DNA from 4 places in the Pseudomonas sp. EA_35y_Pfl2_R111 genome. Region 1 is predicted to be linked to each of the others. Evidence: predicted binding sites of a transcription regulator. Region 1 holds the regulator's gene; each other region holds the start of a gene.
The links. Region 1 encodes FliA, which starts transcription of late flagellar genes. Its sites were predicted from a motif close to CTAAAGTTTNNNNNNNNNNNGCCGNTAA; they were not measured.

Region 1 (5,338 bases):
TGATGGGCCACGCATTCCCGATGATTTGCAAGTTCCGCGCAGTCATCAATTGGTTAGTCGGGCCGTGGGGCTGCAGGCCAATCAAGATCCAAGCGAGGATACGATGGCGGAGATGTTTGCCGGCCTTTACCAGCAACCCGCACGACGCGTCAGTTAAGCGCCATGCTGTTGGAACTAAACCGCGCTTAGCCGGCCAAGTGGCTCCAGTCGAAGTTAGACAAGGTGTGTAGAAATATGGGTATGCATCCCGTTCAGGTGATTGCGGTGACCGGCGGCAAAGGTGGCGTCGGTAAGACCAATGTGTCGGTGAACCTGGCATTGGCCCTGGCTGACCTTGGCCGCCGGGTGATGCTGATGGACGCCGACTTGGGCTTGGCCAACGTCGATGTGCTGCTTGGTCTGAGCGCCAAACGCACCCTGGAAGACGTTATCAGTGGTGAATGTGAGCTGCGCGATGTGCTGCTTCAGGGCCCCGGTGGCGTTCGTATCGTGCCGGCAGCGTCTGGCATTCAAAGCATGGTGCAGCTGTCGCCCATGCAGCATGCTGGGCTGATCCAGGCGTTCAGCGATATCAGTGACAACCTCGATGTGCTGATCATCGACACCGCCGCGGGTATCGGTGATGGCGTGGTCAGCTTCGTGCGCGCCGCTCAGGAAGTATTGGTGGTGGTGTGTGATGAGCCAACGTCGATTACCGACGCCTATGCGCTGATCAAACTGCTCAACCGCGATCACGGCATGAACCGTTTCCGGGTATTGGCCAACATGGCTCATAGCCCGCAGGAAGGTCGTAACCTCTTTGCTAAGCTGACTAAAGTCACTGACCGCTTTCTCGACGTTGCCCTGCAGTACGTAGGTGCAGTTCCTTATGACGAGTCAGTGCGCAAGGCCGTGCAGAAACAGCGCGCGGTTTATGAAGCCTTCCCGCGTTCGAAGTGCGCGCTGGCGTTCAAGGCGATAGCCCAAAAAGTCGATGCCTGGCCATTACCGGCCAATCCGCGTGGTCATTTGGAGTTTTTCGTTGAGCGTCTGGTGCAGCAACCGACCGCAGACACGGCCATATGACAGCAGCTTCTGGACTTCGTATGTATAGCAAGGCGCAGGCGCAGGACTCCCAACATCAATTGATCGAGCGCTACGCGCCCTTGGTCAAACGCATCGCCTATCACCTGTTGGCGCGCTTGCCGGCCAATGTGCAGGTCGACGACTTGATCCAGGCCGGGATGATCGGCTTGCTCGAAGCGTCAAAAAAATACGACTCCAGTAAAGGCGCCAGTTTTGAGACCTTCGCCGGTATTCGCATTCGCGGCTCCATGCTGGATGAGGTGCGTAAAGGCGACTGGGCCCCACGCTCAGTGCATCGCAATAGCCGTATGGTCAGCGACGCGATTAGAAAAATTGAGGCCAGAACCGGCAGAGACGCTAAAGATCAAGAGGTTGCGGCCGAACTCCAATTGAGTCTCGAGGATTACTACGGCATTCTTGGCGACACTTTAGGCAGCCGCCTATTCAGTTTCGACGACCTGTTGCAGGACGGCGAGCACGGTGGGCTGGGTGAAGACGCTGGCAGCAACCACCTCGAACCTTCTCGTGATCTGGAAGATGAACGCTTTCAGGCGGCCCTGGCAGATGCCATTGCCAACCTGCCGGAGCGCGAGCGCCTAGTGTTAGCGCTATATTACGATGAAGAATTGAATCTTAAAGAGATCGGTGAGGTGTTGGGGGTTAGCGAATCACGTGTAAGCCAACTACACAGTCAGTGTGCCGCTCGTTTACGCGCTCGTTTGGGCGAGTGGCGCGCACATTGAGTTGTACTCGCTAATGCTAGGCCGGTTTCACGATTAAAAGCGCACACAGGGTGCTGGGTGCGTTTGGGACTGTACGGAGGTCGACTTGGACAAGAACATGAAAATCCTCATCGTTGATGACTTTTCAACGATGCGACGGATCATCAAGAACCTCCTGCGTGACTTGGGGTTCACCAACACCGCAGAAGCCGATGATGGCGTTACCGCGCTGCCCATGCTGCAGAGCGGCAGTTTCGATTTCTTGGTGACGGACTGGAACATGCCCGGCATGACGGGTATCGACCTGCTGCGCGCCGTGCGTGCGGATGAGCGCCTGAAAACCCTGCCGGTGCTGATGGTAACCGCTGAAGCTAAGCGCGATCAGATCATCGAAGCAGCCCAGGCTGGGGTTAACGGTTATGTAGTCAAACCGTTCACTGCCCAGGTACTGAAAGAGAAGATTGAAAAAATCTTCGAACGCGTCAACGGCTGATGTCTGCCATGAGGTTGCTATGGAACATAACGATTCCGCTCAGGGTGATCTTGAGTCGTCCCTGAAGCACAACGCTCGCCAACTGGTAGATAGCCTGGAACAAGGCAACTTTGGTGAAGCGGTACAGCTAATACATGAGCTCAATAAAGCGCGTGATCGTGGCCTGTACCACGAAGTCGGCAAGCTGACCCGTGAGCTGCACAACGCCATTGTCAACTTCCAGCTCGACCCCCGTGTGCCACATGCCACAGAGGTCTCGCAAATCACCGATGCCACCGAACGCCTGAATTACGTCGTGACGATGACCGAGAAAGCGGCCAATCGCACCATGGACTTAGTCGAGCAGAGCGCACCACTGGTCAATGACCTCAGCGATGAGGCGCAGAGTTTGAGCGCTGATTGGGGGCGCTTTATGCGCCGCGAGATGAGCGCCGATGGCTTTCGTGAATTGGCCAAGCGTGTTGAGTTGTTTCTCGCGCGCAGCGAGCGTGACGGCGCCAAGATATCGGGTCACCTCAACGATATTCTCCTGGCTCAGGACTATCAGGATCTGACCGGGCAGGTGATCAAGCGCGTAACCCAGTTGGTGACCGAAGTGGAAAGCAATCTGCTGAAACTGGTGCTGATGGCCAGCCAGGTAGACCAGTTCGCTGGCATTGAGCACAACCATGAGTTGCTCCGCGCCGAACAAGAAAAACAAAAAGAGCCTTCCCGTGGTGAAGGTCCGCAGATTCATGCCGATAAGCGTGAAGACGTCGCATCCAATCAGGATGATGTCGACGACCTGCTTTCCAGCCTGGGATTTTAGGAGCACGTCTTATGAGCTTCGGCGCCGATGAAGAAATCCTCCAGGACTTCCTGGTAGAGGCCGGCGAGATTCTTGAACTACTGTCCGAGCAGCTGGTAGAGCTGGAAAGCCGCCCGGACGACATGAATCTGCTCAACGCTATTTTTCGCGGGTTTCATACCGTCAAAGGTGGTGCCGGTTTTCTCCAGCTCAATGAGCTGGTGGAATGCTGCCATATCGCAGAAAACGTCTTCGACATCCTGCGTAAGGGTGAACGGCGCGTCGACTCCGCGTTGATGGATGTGGTGCTGGAAGCACTGGATGCCGTTAATAGCATGTTTACTGAGGTGCGTGAGCGTACCGATCTGACCCCTGCCACACCTGAGCTGCTGGCCGCTCTGGCGCGCCTGGCTGAGCCGGCAGGTGCTGAGGAGGCTGCGCCTGCTGAAGCGCACGCTGAGCCTGACCCCGAGGTTGAACAGCCTACTGGCGATATCACTGACAGTGAATTCGAGCAACTGCTGGGCGCCCTGGATGAGGCTCCGGCGCAAGCTCCCAGCGCTGCCCGCAGTGATGAGATTACCGATGATGAATTCGAGTCCCTGCTTGACCAGCTGCATGGAAAAGGCCAGTTCGTAGCGCCAGACGTGGCTGCGACACCTGCCGCGTCTGTTGCTGCTGCGCCAGTGGCAACAGCAGCTGCCGGCGATGAAATCACCGATGATGAGTTTGAGTCGCTGCTCGATCAGTTGCATGGCAAAGGCCAGTTTGTGCCACCTGCTGTGGCGGCGCCTGCAGCACCAGCGGCCAAGGCTGAATCAGCTGCCGCGCCGAGCGGTGATATCACCGACGATGAGTTCGAAGCACTGCTTGATCAGCTGCACGGCAAAGGCAAATTTGTCGAGCCTGAGGCGATCAAGCCCGTGGCGCCAGCACCTGCCGCTAAACCGGCGGAACCAGCCAAGGCCGCCCCTAAACCCGCGGCAAAACCTGCTGCCAAGGTAGAACCGGCCAAGGCACCTGCTGCCGCCCCGGCAGCTGAAAAGGCTGCCCCGCCCAGCGAAGCGGAAACCACTGTGCGGGTCGATACTGCGCGGCTGGATGAAATCATGAATATGGTCGGCGAGCTGGTGCTGGTGCGGAACCGCCTGGTGCGCCTGGGCGCCAGTAGTGGCGATGAGGCCATGTCCAAGGCGGTATCCAACCTGGATGTGGTCACCGCTGATCTGCAAACCGCGGTGATGAAAACCCGCATGCAGCCGATTAAGAAGGTCTTCGGGCGCTTTCCGCGTCTGGTTCGTGACTTGGCGCGCCAGCTCAAGAAAGAGATCAACTTGGAGCTGGTCGGCGAAGAAACTGACCTCGACAAGAACCTGGTCGAGGCCCTCGCAGATCCGCTGGTGCACTTGGTTCGCAACGCGGTCGATCACGGTATTGAAATGCCAGAGGAACGCGAAGCTTCGGGCAAGGCGCGGGGCGGCAAGGTGATATTGTCCGCCGAGCAGGAAGGCGACCATATACTGCTGTCGATTTCCGATGACGGCAAAGGTATGGATGCCGATCAGCTGCGTGCTAAGGCGGTGGAAAAAGGCCTGCTGGACAAGGACGCGGCCGACCGCCTCAACGAGTTTGAATGCTACAACCTGATTTTCGCGCCGGGTTTCTCGACTAAAACCGAGATTTCCGATGTCTCCGGCCGCGGCGTGGGCATGGACGTGGTGAAAACCAAGATTTCCCAGCTTAATGGCACGGTCAATGTGTTTTCGGTCAAAGGCCAGGGCTCGAAGATCGTCATCAAGGTGCCGCTGACTCTGGCAATTATGCCGACGCTGATGGTAATGCTGGCTAATCAGGCGTTTGCCTTCCCGCTGGTCAACGTCAACGAAATCTTCCACCTAGACCTGTCGCGAACCAATGTGGTCGACGGACAGGAAGTGGTGATCGTGCGTGACAAAGCCTTGCCGCTGTTCTACCTCAAACGCTGGCTAATCGGCAGCGCTGCCCATGTGGAACAGGGTGAAGGGCATGTGGTGATCCTCACTGTTGGCAGTCAGCGTATCGGTTTCGTGGTCGATCAATTGGTCGGCCAGGAAGAAGTGGTGATCAAGCCGCTGGGCAAAATGCTGCAGGGCACTCCAGGTATGTCGGGGGCGACCATCACCGGTGATGGACGTATTGCCCTGATTCTTGACGTGCCGAGCATGCTCAAACGTTACGCACGGCGTATCTGATTGTTAGCGGTGCAGCGATCTGTCGCGCCGCTTAGGAGTG
Region 2 (5,338 bases), on a different contig from region 1:
GCGCCCACCCAAACGCTCGGCAATCGCCTGACCACCACGGCTCAGCTGCAGCTGTTTGTACAGGCTGCCCAACAGCACCACGCCGATCACCGCCAGCGCCACACAACCTACCAGTGGCCAACTGGGCAATACGCTGTTCGGCGCCTCACTGGCCACCCACATCGACGCGTGGCTCTGGCCAAAGAGCTGCCAGACCAACCCCAGCACCAGACTGGTCAGGGTGATCAGACTAAACACCGCCAGCACCATCAGAATCAGCAAACGCCCGCTATTACGCCGGGCGCGATCCTGTTGCTCGAAGAAATTCATCGTGCCGAGCCCTTAACTTAGAACGACACCTTCGGCGCTTCCTGAATCGCTGCGCTGTCGGCGAACTCCAGCAGGCTGGCATTCTGAGCGTGGCCGAAACTAGCGGCCAGCAATACTGGCGGGAACGCCTGTTTGTAGGTGTTGTAGGCCATCACCGCATCGTTGAAGGCCTGACGAGCAAACGCCACCTTATTCTCGGTGCTGCTTAACTCTTCACTGACCTGCTGCATATTCGCCGAGGCCTTGAGGTCCGGGTAGGCCTCAAGCGTGACGTTCAGACGACCCAATGCGCTGTTCAGCAACCCTTCCGCCCCACCCAACTGCGCCATGCTCTGGGCATTGCCAGGCTGCGCCGCAGCGGCTTTGAGCCCAGTGACCGCGTTGTTACGCGCGGCAATCACCGCCTCCAGGGTTTCGCGCTCATGAGCCATATAGCCCTTGGCGGTTTCCACCAGATTGGGGATCAGGTCATAGCGGCGTTTGAGCTGCACCTCGATCTGCGCAAAGGCGTTCTGAAAGCGGTTACGCAGGGTGACCAGCTGGTTGTAGATACTAATCACGTAAAAGATCAGCGCGGCGACAACCGCCAGGAAAATCAGCGTGGAGATGGACATGGGGAAATCCTTATCGCATGCGAAAGAGAAGCAGATGGTAGCGGAAAAGCGTGCGGCAAGAATTACCCCGCCGTCACAAGCCCTGTAACAGCGTCAGAATGGCCTGCGGCCGCTGGTTGGCCTGCGCCAGCATAGCCGTTGCGGCCTGCTGCAGAATTTGTCTGCGCACCAACTCCGAAACCTCAGCGGCGTAGTCGGTATCTCTGATACGGCTTCGTGCTGCACTGAGGTTCTCAGCGCTATTCTCCAGGCTAGCGATGGTGTATTCGAGACGATTCTGTATTGCCCCCAGCTCAGCGCGAGCACCATCGATCAGGCTCAGCGCTCCGTCGATCACACCTATTGCCAGCTGTGCATCGATATCGCTGAGCAAGTCGATATCATTCACGCTCTCCAGAAGGCTGAAGTTTCGCGCCGTACTACCATCGACAGTGACGCCGTCCACCTCGGTACTGAACGCGTTATTGCTGCTCATGCGCACCACGCCAATGGCCCTGGCGGATGAATCATCATCAAGCGTCGCCACAGCACTCGTCAGCTCATCCTCACCGCTGTAATCGAACGCCTGGATCACTGCGGTGCCATTTTCCTCCGACAGAAAATCCTCAAGAACAATGTCGTCGCCCGCCTCACTGACCAACCACAACTTGCCATCTTCAATGCGCGCACTGATGCCTGTTGTGCCTTTTTCAGCATTGATGGCTTCAGCGAGTAAACCCAGATCGCCGTTTTCCAGCTTGCCGCGAATACTTACAGCCTCGGTGTTAGAACCGTATAGTTCAAAACTGTAGGTGTCGTCCTCACTGAAACTCAACTGCACAAGCGTGCGGGCGTCCGCTGTAACGCCGGTGGTTTCGGAACGTTTGTTGATACTGCTGGCTACCGACTTGGCCGACCCCTCGACCGCAAAGCGGGTTGTGGCACGACCATAAACAGTTAATTCGCCACTCACGTCGTTATCAGGAATCGCGCCGTTTTGCGCCAGCAGCCCACCCAACTGATCAGCCGCCAGCACGCCGGTGGTGCCATTGACCAGATCGCGCGAGTTAACCCCAATACGCTTGACTCCAAAATTGCCGAGGCTGACAGCAATCGTTTCAAACGCATTGGCCCCGACCTGTAATGCGCTTGAGCCATAGCTGCCATCCAGCAACTTGCGCCCGGCAAAGCTCGTAGTTTCGGCAATCCGACCCAGCTCCTGCTGCAACTGCAAAACTTCCTGCTGCAGCGCACTGCGCTCATTAATCGAGTTGGAGCCGTTGGCGGCCTGCAGTGCCAAATCGCGCATGCGCTGCAGAATAAGAGTGGATTGTTGCAAAGCCCCCTCGGCGGTCTGGGCCAGGGAGATACCATCATTAGCGTTGCGAACAGCGATCCGCATTCCGCTGATCTCGCTACTCATGCGATTGGCAATCTGCATACCAGCAGCATCATCCTTGGCACTGTTGATGCGATAGCCGGTGGAGAGGCGCTGCATCGACGTTTCCAACGCACGCGTAGTCTCATTCAGGCTGCGCTGAATGCTAAGCGATGAAACGTTGGTGTTAAGCGTCAGCGCCATTTATGGACCCTTTGGCGAATGCAACTCCCTTACCGCCCCCTGCTGGGATTGACGGCCATCTCAACTTAGCGGCGGCGCTGGCGCTTTCTTGAGAGGAGCAACCAAAGTTTTTGTCCGCTTATCGATAATCCTTCATCAACAATTCGAATAGCGGCACAAACTGCTTGGCAAAATAGACCGACCGGTCTATATATTTGCTCATGAAAAAGATCTCGACCCGCGACAAACTGATTCACGCCATGGCCGATGCCTTGCAACGCAAGGGGCTGCATGGCGTTGGCCTGAGTGAGCTGCTGGAAATTGCCGGCGCGCCCAAGGGCAGCCTCTATCACCACTTCCCTGGCGGTAAGAGCGAGCTAGCGGTGGCAGCTATCGACCATATCAGCCAGCATATCGACAGCCTGTTCAGCCAGCTTTTTGCCCAGCAGTCGGACCCGCTCAAGGCGCTGCACAACTGGTTGCAAGGCGCACTGCAACAGTTGGAGAACAGTCAGTTCGAACGTGGCTGCCCGCTAGCCACCGTCGCCTTGGAAAGTGGCCCGGAAGATCTGGAAATTCGCGCCGCCTTGCAGCGCAGTTTTACTGCCGTGCGCCAGGCGCTAAGCGCACAACTGCATGCCTACGGTTACCCCAGCGAGCAGGCGGATAACCTCGCCGCACTGTTTGTCGCGCTGTATGAAGGCGGGCTGCTGCAAGCCCGCGTGGCCGGCAGCAGCGAGCCGCTCAAGCGCGCAGCCACTGCCCTGTTCAACCTGACCCGCGAACAGTTTCCGGGAGGAGTCCGCCCATGAACACCCCAGCCATCCTTAGCGAAAGCGTGCAGCTGCCGGCACTCGACGGTTATCCGCTCACCGCCACGCTGTACCACGCGCCGGAGCCGATCGCGCAGCTAGTGATTGCCGGCGCCACCGGCGTGCCGCAGGGCTTCTATCGACGTTTTGCCGAATACGCCGCGCAACGCGGCTACAGCACCCTGACCCTGGACTACCGCGGTATCGGCCAATCGAAACCCGCCAGCCTGCGCGGCTTTGCCATGGACTATCTGGACTGGGCACACCTCGACCTGGCGGCTGCCGTCGACCAGCACCGTCACCCGCAGCGGCCGCTGTATATGGTCGGCCATTCCTTTGGCGGGCATGCCTTCGGTCTGCTGCCAAACCATGATCAGGTCCAGGGTTTTTACACATTCGGCACTGGTGCCGGCTGGCACGGCTGGATGCCCAAGGCCGAGCAACTGCGCGTGCTGACCATGTGGCGGTTGATCGGCCCACTGCTGACCCGCTACAAGGGCTACCTGGCATGGAGCAAGCTGGGCATGGGCGAGGACCTGCCACTGGGCGTGTACAAACAGTGGAAGCGCTGGTGCAGCTACCCGCGCTACTTCTTCGAAGACCCGCAAATGCCGGAATTGGCGGAGCGCTTTGCTCAGGTCAGCACGCCGATTATCGCCGCCAACGCCCTTGACGATCTGTGGGCCCCGCCTGCCTCGCGCGATGCCTTTATGGCCGCCTACAGCGCCGCGCCTTATCAAGCGCGCACCATTGACTCAACCGCCAGCATCGGCGCCATCGGTCATATGGGCTACTTCCGCCCGGCTGCGCAGTCGCTTTGGGATGAAACGCTGAACTGGTTTGCTGAATTACAGGCGCAGCGCCAGGCCGCCTGAACATCCGATAACAAAGGAGGCTTTGCTGATGAGCATGATTCCCGCAGGCTTTACCCCGCTGTTTAGAAGCAGCCCCTTTCTTGATCTGCTGGGGCCGATCTACAACCAGCGCACAGAGACGGGCCTGGTGATTGGCCTACGTGCCGAGGAAAAACACTGCAATGCCCGCGGCCTGGTGCATGGCGGCGTACTGAGCAGCCTGGCCGACGTCGCCCTGGGTTATAACAGTGCCTTCGCCCACGAGCCGCCCACGCCAATAGTCACCAGCAGCCTGACCATCGACTACGCGGGCACCGCCAAACTCGGCGACTGGATCAGCATTGAAAGCGATGTACAAAAGGTCGGCAAAAGCCTGGCGTTTGCCAATTGCTACTTCATGGTCGAATCCGTACGCATCGCCCGTGCCAGCGCGGTATTTAGCGTAATCACGCGATAGCGTTCGGCACGTCGAGATGGTTGAGCGGTTTGGCGAACGCAAGCCAGAAAAGGTCAGAAGCGCTTTTGCCTGAAAGCCCCAGAGGGGTAAAGCGCATGGAGGCGCTGAGCATAAAAAATCATCTGGAATGATTTTCAACATCGCGCAGCGATGGCCGAAGGGTGGCGGCCATGGATGGCAGCCCACAAAAACGTCGGGAACGTTTTTGCGCGCAAGCCCCAAGGGGTAAAGCGCATGGAGGCGCTGAGCATAAAAAAGAAAACCCCGCGATTGCGGGGTTTTTGCAGACTATTTGCTGACATCCTTGATCTGCTTGCCATCCTGGCAGCTGTCCCACGTATCCTTGTTGCTAAAGTGCGCTTCCTGCGCGACGTCCACGGGCAGCAGATTAGCCATCGCCCGCTAACCGGCATAGTGGCAATCTGCATCACACCGTGTAAGCCATCGCCTACACAACGTCTTTTCGGGTAAAACCGAGCAACCGCTCGGCTTTATTTTGTGACGTAGGTCTTGTTAGACTCGATCCTGTCTTACAAAAACAACAAGCGCCGACAACGGCGGTCATTGGGGCTACGCATGCGCTCACTGCTTTTCGCCATCGGCTGTCTGACAGCTAGCATCAGCCTACCCACATTGGCCAACGGACAGAACCAACTTTCCGATCCCAAAGCCGCCGTCCAATTGTTCTGGAGCCAGCTTTACGGCCAGGGCGGCAGCACGCTGTATTGCGGCAAAGACTTCACCGAAGAGAG
Region 3 (5,338 bases), on a different contig from region 1:
TCGCAAGCCGCGCTCGATTTCGCCGAAGGCAATCCGCGGTTCGTTATCGAGCAGCCAGCCTGGCCGTTCAATGAAAGCAGCCTCAGCAAAAACATCACCCACTGGCCCAATGCCTGGTTGAAACGCATCGCCTGATTGCACCGACCGCTGTGCGTTTGCCGCAGCGGTCATTCTTATCTACGCGCCTGTGCGGCGCGAGTTCTGTTCCCCTCCCTTACCGGTCTTCGCTCAGCGTCAAGACCGGTACAGCTCCTACCCGACATCCCCCTCTGCACTTCAATCGCTGCTGTGAAGCGGTTATCGCTCCTGTTCGTTATTTGCCAGGTCTCGGCCATCGATGCCGGTGGCTGAGGCGTTTGCCGCAACAGGCAAAGAGAGCGGCAGTGTATTGCCGCTCTGCAGCCGGCAAGCCGTTTTCATAGCGTGTATTGATAATTCAATCGATTGTTTTTTATAGGTTTTTATCTAGTTAGTAAGAATTGGCACGCTAATGGCATTGCTGGCTATGTCACTAGATGTCGGCGCCTGGTGCTGTATCGGTTCAGGCCCAAAGCGCACGTGCAGCAGACATATTCTTTGGAGAAAAACCATGGCACTGACAGTCAACACCAACGTGGCGTCGCTGAATACTCAGCGGAACCTGAATTCATCGTCCAAGGGCTTGGACACGTCCTTGCAACGTCTTTCTACCGGCTTGCGCATCAACAGCGCCAAGGATGATGCGGCCGGTCTGCAAATCTCTAACCGCCTGACCAGCCAAATTCAGGGCCTGGCTGTAGCGGTACGAAACTCCAATGACGGCATCTCTCTGGCGCAGACCGCTGAAGGTGCCTTGCAGCAGTCCACCGGTATTTTGCAGCGTATGCGTGACCTGGCCCTGCAGTCGGCTAACGGCTCCAATGGTGCTAGTGAGCGTGCCGCTCTGCAAGGCGAGGTGTCGCAGCTGCAGCAAGAGCTGAATCGTATTGCCGAAACTACTAGCTTCGGCGGTCGTAAGATTCTTGACGGTTCTTTCGGTTCGCAGAGTTTCCAAGTGGGTGCCAACGCCTTTGAAACCATCAGCGTATCGGTGGGGGCGGCTAATGCTTCGCGCATTGGGGCCAGTCGCTTCAATAGCAGCGTTGCTAGTGATACCGCGGCACAGAGCGGTATTGCAGCAAGCTCAATTACCGGTTTCGCCGACCTTACATCTACCGATGTTGGCTATGCATCTTCGCCTGCGACTTCCGCCGGCCTGACTATTAAGGGCAAATTGGGCGAGGCTTCGATCGGCTTGGTCGACGGTAGTTCTGCGCGTGAATTATCCACCGCGGTTAACCGTGCAACCGACTCTACGGGTGTTAGCTCCAGTGCGCGCACCTCAGTGCGTTTGCAGCAAGATGCCAGTGGCGGCTTTAGCAACACCGATATTTCCGGCACAATCAGCTTTACCCTCTACGGCTCCAACGACAGCAAGGTAGGCGACGGGGTAGCAATCTCCGCTACGATTTCCGATTGGGGAGATCTGTCCGGTCTCGCTGATGCAATCAATAAGGAAACCGGACGTACCGGTATTAGCGCCAAAGTGTTGATCAATGGCTCCTTAGAGATGGTCAACGAACGTGGCGACAATATCGCTATCGACAATTACACCGCAGAGGGCTCTACAGGTAACACCATTGCCGCTGAAATGCAGAATATGGCGTTCAATGGCGATAACAGCATCGATGATGCTGCTGATGCCAGTGATACTGTCGGCGTTGCCGCAACTTTGACTGGTAATGGGACAAACGGTGCAGTTGCGGTTGGCCAAGTGCGTTTCGAGTCGCCGGATGCGTTTAAAGTCGAAAATTTCGACACCATTGATAGTGGTATTCAGTCGGCCGATGTTTACAGCTTGCTGGAGTCGGTCGATCAGGTGGATGTCAGCAGTTATGTGGGGGCGCAGAACGCATTGGGTATCATCAGCGCTGCCATCTCTAATATTGACAGTCAGCGTGCTCAGCTCGGTGCAGTGCAAAACCGCTTCGAGAACACCATCTCCAACCTGCAGAACATTGGGGAGAATGCCTCGGCTGCCCGTAGCCGGATTCGTGATACCGATTACGCTGCTGAAACTTCGGAACTGACCAAGAATCAGATCCTACAGCAAGCCGGTACTGCAATTCTGGCCCAGGCCAACCAGCTGCCTCAGGCCGTGCTCAGCCTGCTTCAGTAGTCGTTACGCCAATACAGGGGGCGAGTGCTCTGCGCTTCCTGTATTGACTTTTCATTGAAAGTTCTGACGTTTACACGACCTGCTTTACCCCTCCGTGCCTTCTTCTATAGGCGCACAGAAAATCCTCAACTATCCACTGACGCTGCCGATAGAAGCTTAGGCAGTGCTTCAGGTCGATCGAAAGTCGAGCGTCAATTTTTCAACATGACTTCCATGACTTGTGTAACTGCCTGATCGGTCAGCAAAAAAAAATCTCAAATTTTTCTTGCTGAAGCTGCCTAAAGTTGCTCCGGGCAGCGCCGATACAAAGATCGAATGCGAACTTAATAGGGTGTCTGAGCAAACAGCCCCGAAGCTCGCGAGCTCAGGCAAACTTAGCGGTCCTTTGGAGGCAAATACCATGGCCCTTACAGTCAACACAAACGTAGCGTCGCTGAACACTCAGCGTAACTTGGGCAGTTCGGCCAAAGGCCTGGATACGTCCCTGCAACGCCTTTCCACTGGCTTCCGTATCAATAGCGCTAAAGACGATGCGGCTGGTCTGCAGATTTCCAACCGTCTGACCAGCCAGATCAACGGCCTTAACGTTGCGGTACGTAACTCCAACGACGGCATCTCCCTGGCGCAAACCGCTGAAGGTGCGTTGCAGCAGTCCACCGGCATTCTGCAGCGTATGCGTGACCTGTCCCTGCAGTCGGCCAACGGCTCTAACGGCGCCAGCGAACGTGCGGCTCTGCAAGGTGAAGTGTCGCAGCTGCAGCAAGAGCTGAACCGTATTGCAGAAACCACCAGCTTCGGTGGCCGTAAGATTCTCGACGGTACCTTTGGTTCGCAAAGCTTCCAGGTCGGCGCTAACGCCTTCGAGACCATCAGTGTTTCGGTCGGCGCGGCTTCTGCTTCGCGCATTGGTGCAAACCGCTTTAACAGCAGTGTATCCAGTGAAACCGATGCGCAAAGCGGTATCGCCGCTAGCGTCGTGACCGGCTTCGCCGACATCACCTCCACCGACGTAGGTTATGCCTCGTCGCCGGCCACCACCGATGGCCTGACCATCAAGGGCAAACTGGGCGAAGCCTCGGTTGCTTTGGTTGATGGCAGCTCGGCGCGTGACCTCTCTAATGCTGTGAATCGTACAGCGGATTCCACTGGTGTAACCTCGACTGCGCGTACATCTGTGCGCTTGCAGCAGGACGCGGATGGCAAGTTTACCAACACCGATACGTCCGGCACCATCAGCTTCAATCTCTATGGTTCCAATAACGCCAAAGAAGGCGACGCTGTGCAGATCTCGGCCAGTATTACTGATTGGGGTGATCTCTCCGGTTTGGCCGATGCGATCAATAAGGAAACTGGCCGTACCGGTATCAGTGCCCGGGTGCTGAACAACGGCGCATTGGAGATGGTGAGCGAGCGTGGCGACAACATCGCGATCGACGAATACACTGCTACTGATTCTTCGGACGCTGCGGTAGCGGCTGAACTCCAGACGCTGTCCTTCAATGGCGACAACGGCATCGACGACTCCGATGATGCTAGTGATACTATCGGTACTGCAGCCGCTATGACCGGTGACGGCACTGATGGCGCTACTGTTGTAGGCCAGGTACGTTTCGAGTCGCCAGATGCCTTCGAGGTGGAGAATTTCGACACTATCGACGGTGGTAATCAGGCTGCGAGCAAGTTCAGCGTGCTAGAAGCGGTGGACTCGATTGATATCGGTACGGCGATTGGTGCGCAGAACGCCTTGGGTATCATCAGCTCTGCGATCTCCAACATCGACAGTCAGCGTGCTCAACTCGGTGCGGTGCAGAACCGCTTCGAGAACACCATCTCCAACTTGCAAAACATTGGAGAGAATGCTTCCGCTGCTCGCAGCCGGATTCGTGACACCGACTATGCTGCTGAAACTTCGGAACTGACCAAAAATCAGATCTTGCAGCAGGCCGGTACTGCGATCTTGGCCCAGGCCAACCAGTTGCCGCAGGCTGTTCTCAGTCTGCTCGGCTAAGGGTTGAAGCGCTAGACTACGGGGGGGAGGGCATGGCTCTTCCCCCCGTTCCCTCATTGTGAGGATAAAGTGATGGACATTGGTTCAGTTCAAAATTCCCCAACTGCTGTACCTACTAAGGTAGAGCGGACTCAAAGTGCTACGTCGGGTAGTGCCGTAGAGGGCGCTCTTGAGCAGAGAGTTGCTCAAGATACTGTTGCAGATCAATCTGTTAGCACTGCATCTTCCCCTCAAGCATCCAGGGAGGATGTTGAAGCTGCTGTAGCGACCATCCAAGACTTTGTTCAGACGGTTCGCCGTGACCTAAATTTTTCGCTTGAAGAGGGCAGTGGTCGAGTTGTTGTGAAAGTCACTGACTCTGGCTCTGGCGATGTAATTCGACAGATTCCGTCAGAAGAAGCGCTGCAGCTGGCTGAAAATCTCTCGGAGGTTCGCAGCCTGCTGTTTAAGGCTGAAGCTTAGCCACAGGCTTGGCATGGCTTTTGATTGTTTATGCTCACGAGGCGTAAACAGTCGAGTTTTTGACGAGGTGCATCATGGTAGGTATCACAGGTATCGGTTCAGGGATCGACATCGACAGCATCGTAAAGGCGTTAGTCGATTCTGAGCGCGCGCCCAAAACTTCCCAACTTGATCGTCTTGAAAAAGCAACTACTACACGAATTTCCGCACTGGGTACCTTGACCGGTGCGCTGAATGCATTCAAATCGTCGGTTGATGCGCTTAATAAAACGTCCTTGTTTGAATCACGTACAGCAAGTTCTTCCAACACCAGTGTGCTCAAGGCCACCGCTGCAACTACTGCCCCTGCGGGAAGCTATAACGTTCAAGTACAGCAGTTGGCGACTAGCAGTAAGGTTGCGCTGCAGTCAGTTGCGGGTGGAAATAGTGCAACCTTCAACAGCGGCAAGCTGAATATTTCAACCACCAGCAATAATTTCAGCGTTGATATAACCGCCGAGAACAACACGCTGGCGGGCATGCGTGATGCTATCAATGAAGCAGGTAAGGACAGTGGCGTCAGCGCCACTATCATCACCGACGCCTCTGGTTCACGCCTTGTGTTGAGTTCCAGCAAGACGGGCGCTGGAAACGATATTCAAGTTGAAGCAATCGAAGACGGTACGGTTACT
Region 4 (5,338 bases), 690 kb from region 1:
GATAGATAGTGCCCAGGTCGTTCAGGTTAAGCCCCGGCAAACGCGATTGCAGGTACGTCAACGGCCCGGCATCCAGCCCCCAGGCATTGCGGATAAAGCTTTGCAACGGCAAGGATGGATAAGCCTCGTTGCCACCGCCGCTGATGGCCGAGAACACCGGGCCGGAGTCGTTGATCAGGAAGCTGCGCGTCGGTGCGATGTCCTGCCGGGTCGGCGCATAGTTGGTCAGGCTGCCAGCACCGCCAGCGCTACAACCGGTGGTCAGCATCTGCGTAGGTCGCGGCAAGTTGTCTTTCAACCAACCCACTACCGCACGCATGTTACGCAGGCCGTTGTGGTGCCAGATCAGCGGCGCCTGCTGGCTTTGTGGATCTTGATAGACCGCGACCTTGTCGCCGGAATAGATGTCACCGGTGCAATACGGCACGTAGACCATGTTCCAGTTTTGAGTCTTCACCCGCGTCCAGGGATGCAGGCGCACCACAAACGGACTGACCAGACTGGCTCCCGGGTTGAGCAGGCTCATGTAGTCATTGGGAATGCCGTCGGGGTTACGCGCACCGCGGATGCCACTCTGGCCGGTGCAACTGGCGTAGTCCCAGCAGGCCCCGCCGCCCTCAAGATAGATGATGGTGTTGCGGGTATTGGGCACGCGGTTGACAAAGAACTTGTACGGCGAGCCGTTGCCACACACGGCGCCGGTTTGCGGGGCCATCTGCACGGTTTGCCAGGCGTAGTAATTGGCCGGTTTGAAGCCGCTGTTGAAACCGCCCGGATTGGCCAGCAGCGGGTACGGGCCGAGGCGTTGCGCCGGGGTGACCTTGTTATCCGCCGCCGGTGCCACGACCAGGTTGCTCAGGGTTTGCCAGAAGTTGTAATCGCCCTCCTCGGCCTGCACTGGCATGGCCAGGGCCGAAACTATCAGCGGCGCGGCACAGCGCCGAAGTGCTATCGCTACAGACATGGTGAGTCCCTCATCTTGTTGTTATCGATGGGTCCACATACCCGAGCCGTTATACGAAGCACCTCCAGTTGTTACCCGAATCAGCCATTCCCTACTGGAAGCTGCTCATAAACCGCACCAAAGCAGCAGTAACTACGCGCACCCAAACGTGTCGCCGCTGCTTAAACTTCAAGCGGGCCCGGCGATTTATGCACGCTAGTCCAAGAAACTCCTGCATACCACAGTGCTACATATTTATTGGATATAGCGCTACGGTTTTTAAGCTGCTGCGGTTATCTGCCGGAGGGTTATTTCTGTAGGAGCGGCGGGGGCGCCTAGCCCATGCCCGCGAAACGATTGTCGCGGGCCTGGCCCGCTCCTACGGGAAAATAAAAAGGGAAGCCTGGCTTCCCTTTAGATGTTGCAGCGTCAGGCGCTAGATGCGGAACTGGCGCACCAGTGCGCCCAGGCGTTCGCCCAGCCCAGCTAGGTTGCGCGCGGTCTGTGCGCCCTGCTGGGTTTCGTCGGCCACGCTGTCCACCGCCACGGCAATCTTGTGCACGCTGCGGTTGATCTCTTCGGCCACGGCGGTTTGCTCCTCCGCGGCGCTGGCGATCTGCGCGTTCATTGCGTTGATGGTGCCGATCAATTGTGCAATGGCATCCAGCGAGGTACCGGCCAGATTGGCCTGCTCGCTGGTGACATCACCAGCATCGCTGGAGCGGCGCATCGATGTCACGGCATCCTGAGTACCCTTCTGCAGGCGGTCGATCATGCCCTGAATTTCCTGAGTGCTCTGCTGCGTACGACTGGCCAGCGCGCGCACTTCATCGGCCACCACGGCAAAGCCGCGCCCTGCTTCACCGGCTCGCGCGGCCTCAATGGCGGCGTTAAGAGCCAGCAGATTGGTCTGCTCGGCGATTGAGCGAATCACGTCGAGCACGCTGACAATCGACGAGACGTCCTTCTGCAGGGTGTCAAGGGATACGCCGCTGTCGCGGATGTCCTGCACCAGGGTATGGATGCGCTCGATGCTGCCATCGACCACCTTCTTCGCGGCCTGGCCTTCGGTGTCGGTCTTCTGCGCCGCTTCTGCTGCGCCTTGAGCGCTTTGCGCGACTTCATGGGCGGCAGCGGACATTTCATTGATGGCAGTTGCCACCTGATCGGTCTCATGGCGCTGACGCTCCATGGCTTCTTCGGAACGCTGCGTCTGGGCCGATACCTGGCCAACCAGCTCGGTCAGCTGGCCGGTCATGTCGACGATCTGTCGTACTAGGCCGTGGATCTTTTCGACAAAGCGGTTGAACGAGCCCGCCAGTTGCCCAAGCTCATCGTCGCCATTGATTGGCAGGCGGCGCGTCAGGTCACCTTCACCGGCCGCGATGTCATCGAGGTTGTCCTTGATCTGCTGCAGCGGGCGCAGGAAGGTGTTGCTCAGCACCACACCAACGATGCCAAACACCACCAGCAACACGGCAGCAATCACCATGATGCTGGTGATGATGGTGCTGATGCGCTCGTCGATCTCAACCTGTACCTGGGCAATTTGCGCCTCGACACCGTCAAGGTTGATTGCCGTGCCCAAAGCCATATCCCACTTCGGCAGGTAGTAGCTGTAGGCCATTTTCGGTACCAGCACCGCATCATTGCTCGGCAGTGGCGAACTGTAATTAACGTAGTAACTGTTGTTCTTGGCGACATTCACCAGTTCACGATTGATGTACACACCATTCGGATCGCGGCGATCGGCCAGGCTCTTGCCCACATCCACCGGGCTGTCGCCGCGGAACAGGCGCACCACATTGGAGTCGTGGCCGAAGAAGTAACCGTCCTTGCCGAATTTTATTTTCGACAGGATGGCGACGGCTTGTTCGCGGCTGGCCATATCGCCTTGCGCGGCACCGTCATACAGCGACTGCACCGAACCCAGGGCAATTTGTACGTAATGCTGCAGCTCGTTACGGCTCTCCTGCAGCAGGCGCTCGCGGGTTTCGTTGACTTCCTGGGCTGCCAGATTTTGCAGCACCTTGGCGGCGGCGCCACTGAGTACCAGGGCAAACAGCACCACCGGAACCAGCGCCAGAAGCACTACTTTTGCTTTTAATGTAAGACGCATCGGGCAAGTCCTTGCTAAGCGATACAGCGGAATAAAAACGGGGCTACCGGTATATCGGTAGCCCCGCTGAAAGGTTGAGTCACCTAGAGCTGTAGCGCTTCAGACGACCCCTAACCCGATCAAATCACCATAGCTGCTGCCCAACCGAATACCAACAGGGGCAGGTTGTAGTGCAGGAAGGTCGGTACCACGCTGTCCCAGATATGGTTGTGCTGGCCATCGACGTTAAGCCCGGCGGTTGGACCGAGAGTCGAATCGGAGGCTGGCGAGCCGGCATCCCCCAGCGCGCCGGCAGTGCCGACGATGCACAGAATGGCCAGCGGGCTGAAGCCCAGTTGCAGGCCCAGCGGTACAAAGATTGCCGCGATGATCGGCACAGTGGAGAACGATGAGCCAATGCCCATGGTGACCAGTAGACCGACCAGCAGCATCAACAGCGCGCCCAGCGCCTTGTCGTGACCGATCAGCTCGGCGGAGCTGTCAACCAGGCTTTTTACCTCACCGGTAGCTTTCATCACTTCAGCAAAACCGGCGGCGGCGATCATGATAAAGCCGATCATCGCCATCATTTTCATGCCTTCGGTAAACAGGCCATCGGCCTCTTTCCAGCGCACGACGCCGGACACCGAGAAAATGATGAAACCGACCAATGCGCCGATGATCATCGAGTCCAGCCACAGCTGCACGACAAACGCCGCGACGATCGCCACGCCCGCTACCAGCAAGCTCAACGGGTTGTAGGCAACATCCACGCGCTCGGCCTGCTCAATCTTGCTCAGGTCGTACACACGCTTTTTGCGGTAGCTGAACAGCACCGCCACCAGCAAGCCGAACAGCATGCCCAGTGCTGGAATCGCCATAGCCTTGGTCACGTCCAAGCCTTGGGTATCGACGCCGCCGCTGGCGACATTGGCCAACAAAATGTCATTGAGGAAAATCCCGCCAAAACCCACCGGCAAAAACATATAAGGCGTAATCAGGCCGAAGGTCAGCACGCAAGCGATCAGGCGACGGTCGAGCTGCAGCTTACTCAGTACATACAGCAGTGGCGGCACTAGGAGCGGGATAAAGGCGATATGAATCGGCAGGATGTTCTGCGAGGAAATAGCCACCGCCAGCAACAGCGCGATCAGCAGCCACTTTAGCAACCCTGCGCCTTTGGCGTCCTGCTTGCCGACCATTGCCAGCGCCTTGTCCGCCAGGGCGTGGGCCAGGCCGGATTTTGCAATTGCCACGGCAAAGGCACCGAGCAAGGCATAGGACAACGCCACTGTCGCGCCGCCGCCCAGGCCTTTATTGAAAGCCGCCAGCGAGCCTTCGATCCCCAGCCCGCCGAGCAGACCACCGGCCAAGGCGCCGACGATCAAAGCTACCACCACATGCACACGGCACAAGCTGAGAATCAGCATGATCCCCACTGCCGCAACGACTGCGTTCATCGATTTACTCCCGCAATTTAAAGAGGTCCGCGAAGGGTCTCGACCTTCTCTGGATGCTGCGCCGGTTCGGCGAAGGGCGCGTACTCTGCACAATGCTGACTGACCTGTCAAAACACCCGTAATTTATTCTGTACAAGGTGTTGCTAATTTCGATCACCCTGCGACTTTAAGGGCCCTACTGGCCTGCGATTCGCTCTGCTTTACTTAACCTGAAACTTAAAGAAATGCCCCTAAGCGCCGATAGGCGCTCTAAGCCTCAGTCATAAAAAGGTCCTGAAAATGCTGTTCAGCCGACTTTCCATCCAGTTGAAGATCACCCTACTGGCAGGCCTGTGCTTGCTGGCTATTGTTGCCGTGCTGGTTTCGGCCTCGGTCATTCAGGCCTCACGCAGCGCCAGCCTGGTCAAGCAGGCCAGCTCGACCATGCTGCAGGAGTCCGCGCAGTTGCGTATGTCGGCGCGCGGCGAATCTCAGGCGTTGCAGATCCAGCGCTATTTTATGGACGCCTATCAGTACGGGCGCGGTGCGGCCACGCAGGTATTGTTTATTCGTGAACAGGCCGAAAAACGCTTTCTCGATGCCTTTGACCTGCGTGAAGACCTGACTCGTCAGGTACGCAGTGCATTGGAAGCCAACCGCAGTTTGCTGGGCATTTATGTTGCATTCGAACCCAACGCGCTGGACGGCAAGGATGACCTGTTTGCCGATCAGGAAAATCTCGGTAGCAATGACAAAGGTCGTTTTTCTATCTACTGGTCACAGGGCGATGATGGCGAGCTGAGTTCCGAGGCCATGACCGAAGAGAACCTCAACGACACCACTCCGGGTATCAGCGGT

Region 2: the regulator FliA is predicted to act here: its motif matches at 2,550-2,577, upstream of AACY25_RS14995 (flagellin N-terminal helical domain-containing protein).
Region 3: the regulator FliA is predicted to act here: its motif matches at 2,476-2,503, upstream of AACY25_RS02385 (flagellin).
Region 4: the regulator FliA is predicted to act here: its motif matches at 3,114-3,141, upstream of AACY25_RS09295 (methyl-accepting chemotaxis protein).

Annotation. Positions count from the first base shown of each region.
Region 1 is NZ_CAXAOM010000002.1:837,037-842,374, reverse strand. Features, by position in the region: gene flhF (flagellar biosynthesis protein FlhF) at 1-157, shown strand, start outside; gene fleN (flagellar synthesis regulator FleN) at 235-1,065, shown strand; gene fliA (RNA polymerase sigma factor FliA) at 1,062-1,808, shown strand; gene AACY25_RS12540 (chemotaxis response regulator CheY) at 1,906-2,280, shown strand; gene AACY25_RS12535 (protein phosphatase CheZ) at 2,300-3,088, shown strand; gene AACY25_RS12530 (chemotaxis protein CheA) at 3,100-5,298, shown strand.
Region 2 is NZ_CAXAOM010000003.1:432,481-437,818, reverse strand. Features, by position in the region: gene AACY25_RS15005 (M48 family metallopeptidase) at 1-309, opposite strand, end outside; gene AACY25_RS15000 (LemA family protein) at 327-923, opposite strand; gene AACY25_RS14995 (flagellin N-terminal helical domain-containing protein) at 997-2,484, opposite strand; gene AACY25_RS14990 (TetR/AcrR family transcriptional regulator) at 2,685-3,275, shown strand; gene AACY25_RS14985 (alpha/beta hydrolase family protein) at 3,272-4,150, shown strand; gene AACY25_RS14980 (PaaI family thioesterase) at 4,179-4,586, shown strand; gene AACY25_RS14975 (endonuclease I family protein) at 5,163-5,338, shown strand, end outside.
Region 3 is NZ_CAXAOM010000001.1:453,295-458,632, reverse strand. Features, by position in the region: gene AACY25_RS02395 (cephalosporin hydroxylase family protein) at 1-135, shown strand, start outside; gene AACY25_RS02390 (flagellin) at 590-2,197, shown strand; gene AACY25_RS02385 (flagellin) at 2,598-4,205, shown strand; gene AACY25_RS02380 (flagellar protein FlaG) at 4,278-4,667, shown strand; gene fliD (flagellar filament capping protein FliD) at 4,742-5,338, shown strand, end outside.
Region 4 is NZ_CAXAOM010000002.1:148,715-154,052, forward strand. Features, by position in the region: gene AACY25_RS09290 (pectin acetylesterase-family hydrolase) at 1-964, opposite strand, end outside; gene AACY25_RS09295 (methyl-accepting chemotaxis protein) at 1,380-3,062, opposite strand; gene AACY25_RS09300 (Na+/H+ antiporter family protein) at 3,182-4,501, opposite strand; partial or broken gene AACY25_RS20965 (PDC sensor domain-containing protein) at 5,000-5,338, shown strand, end outside.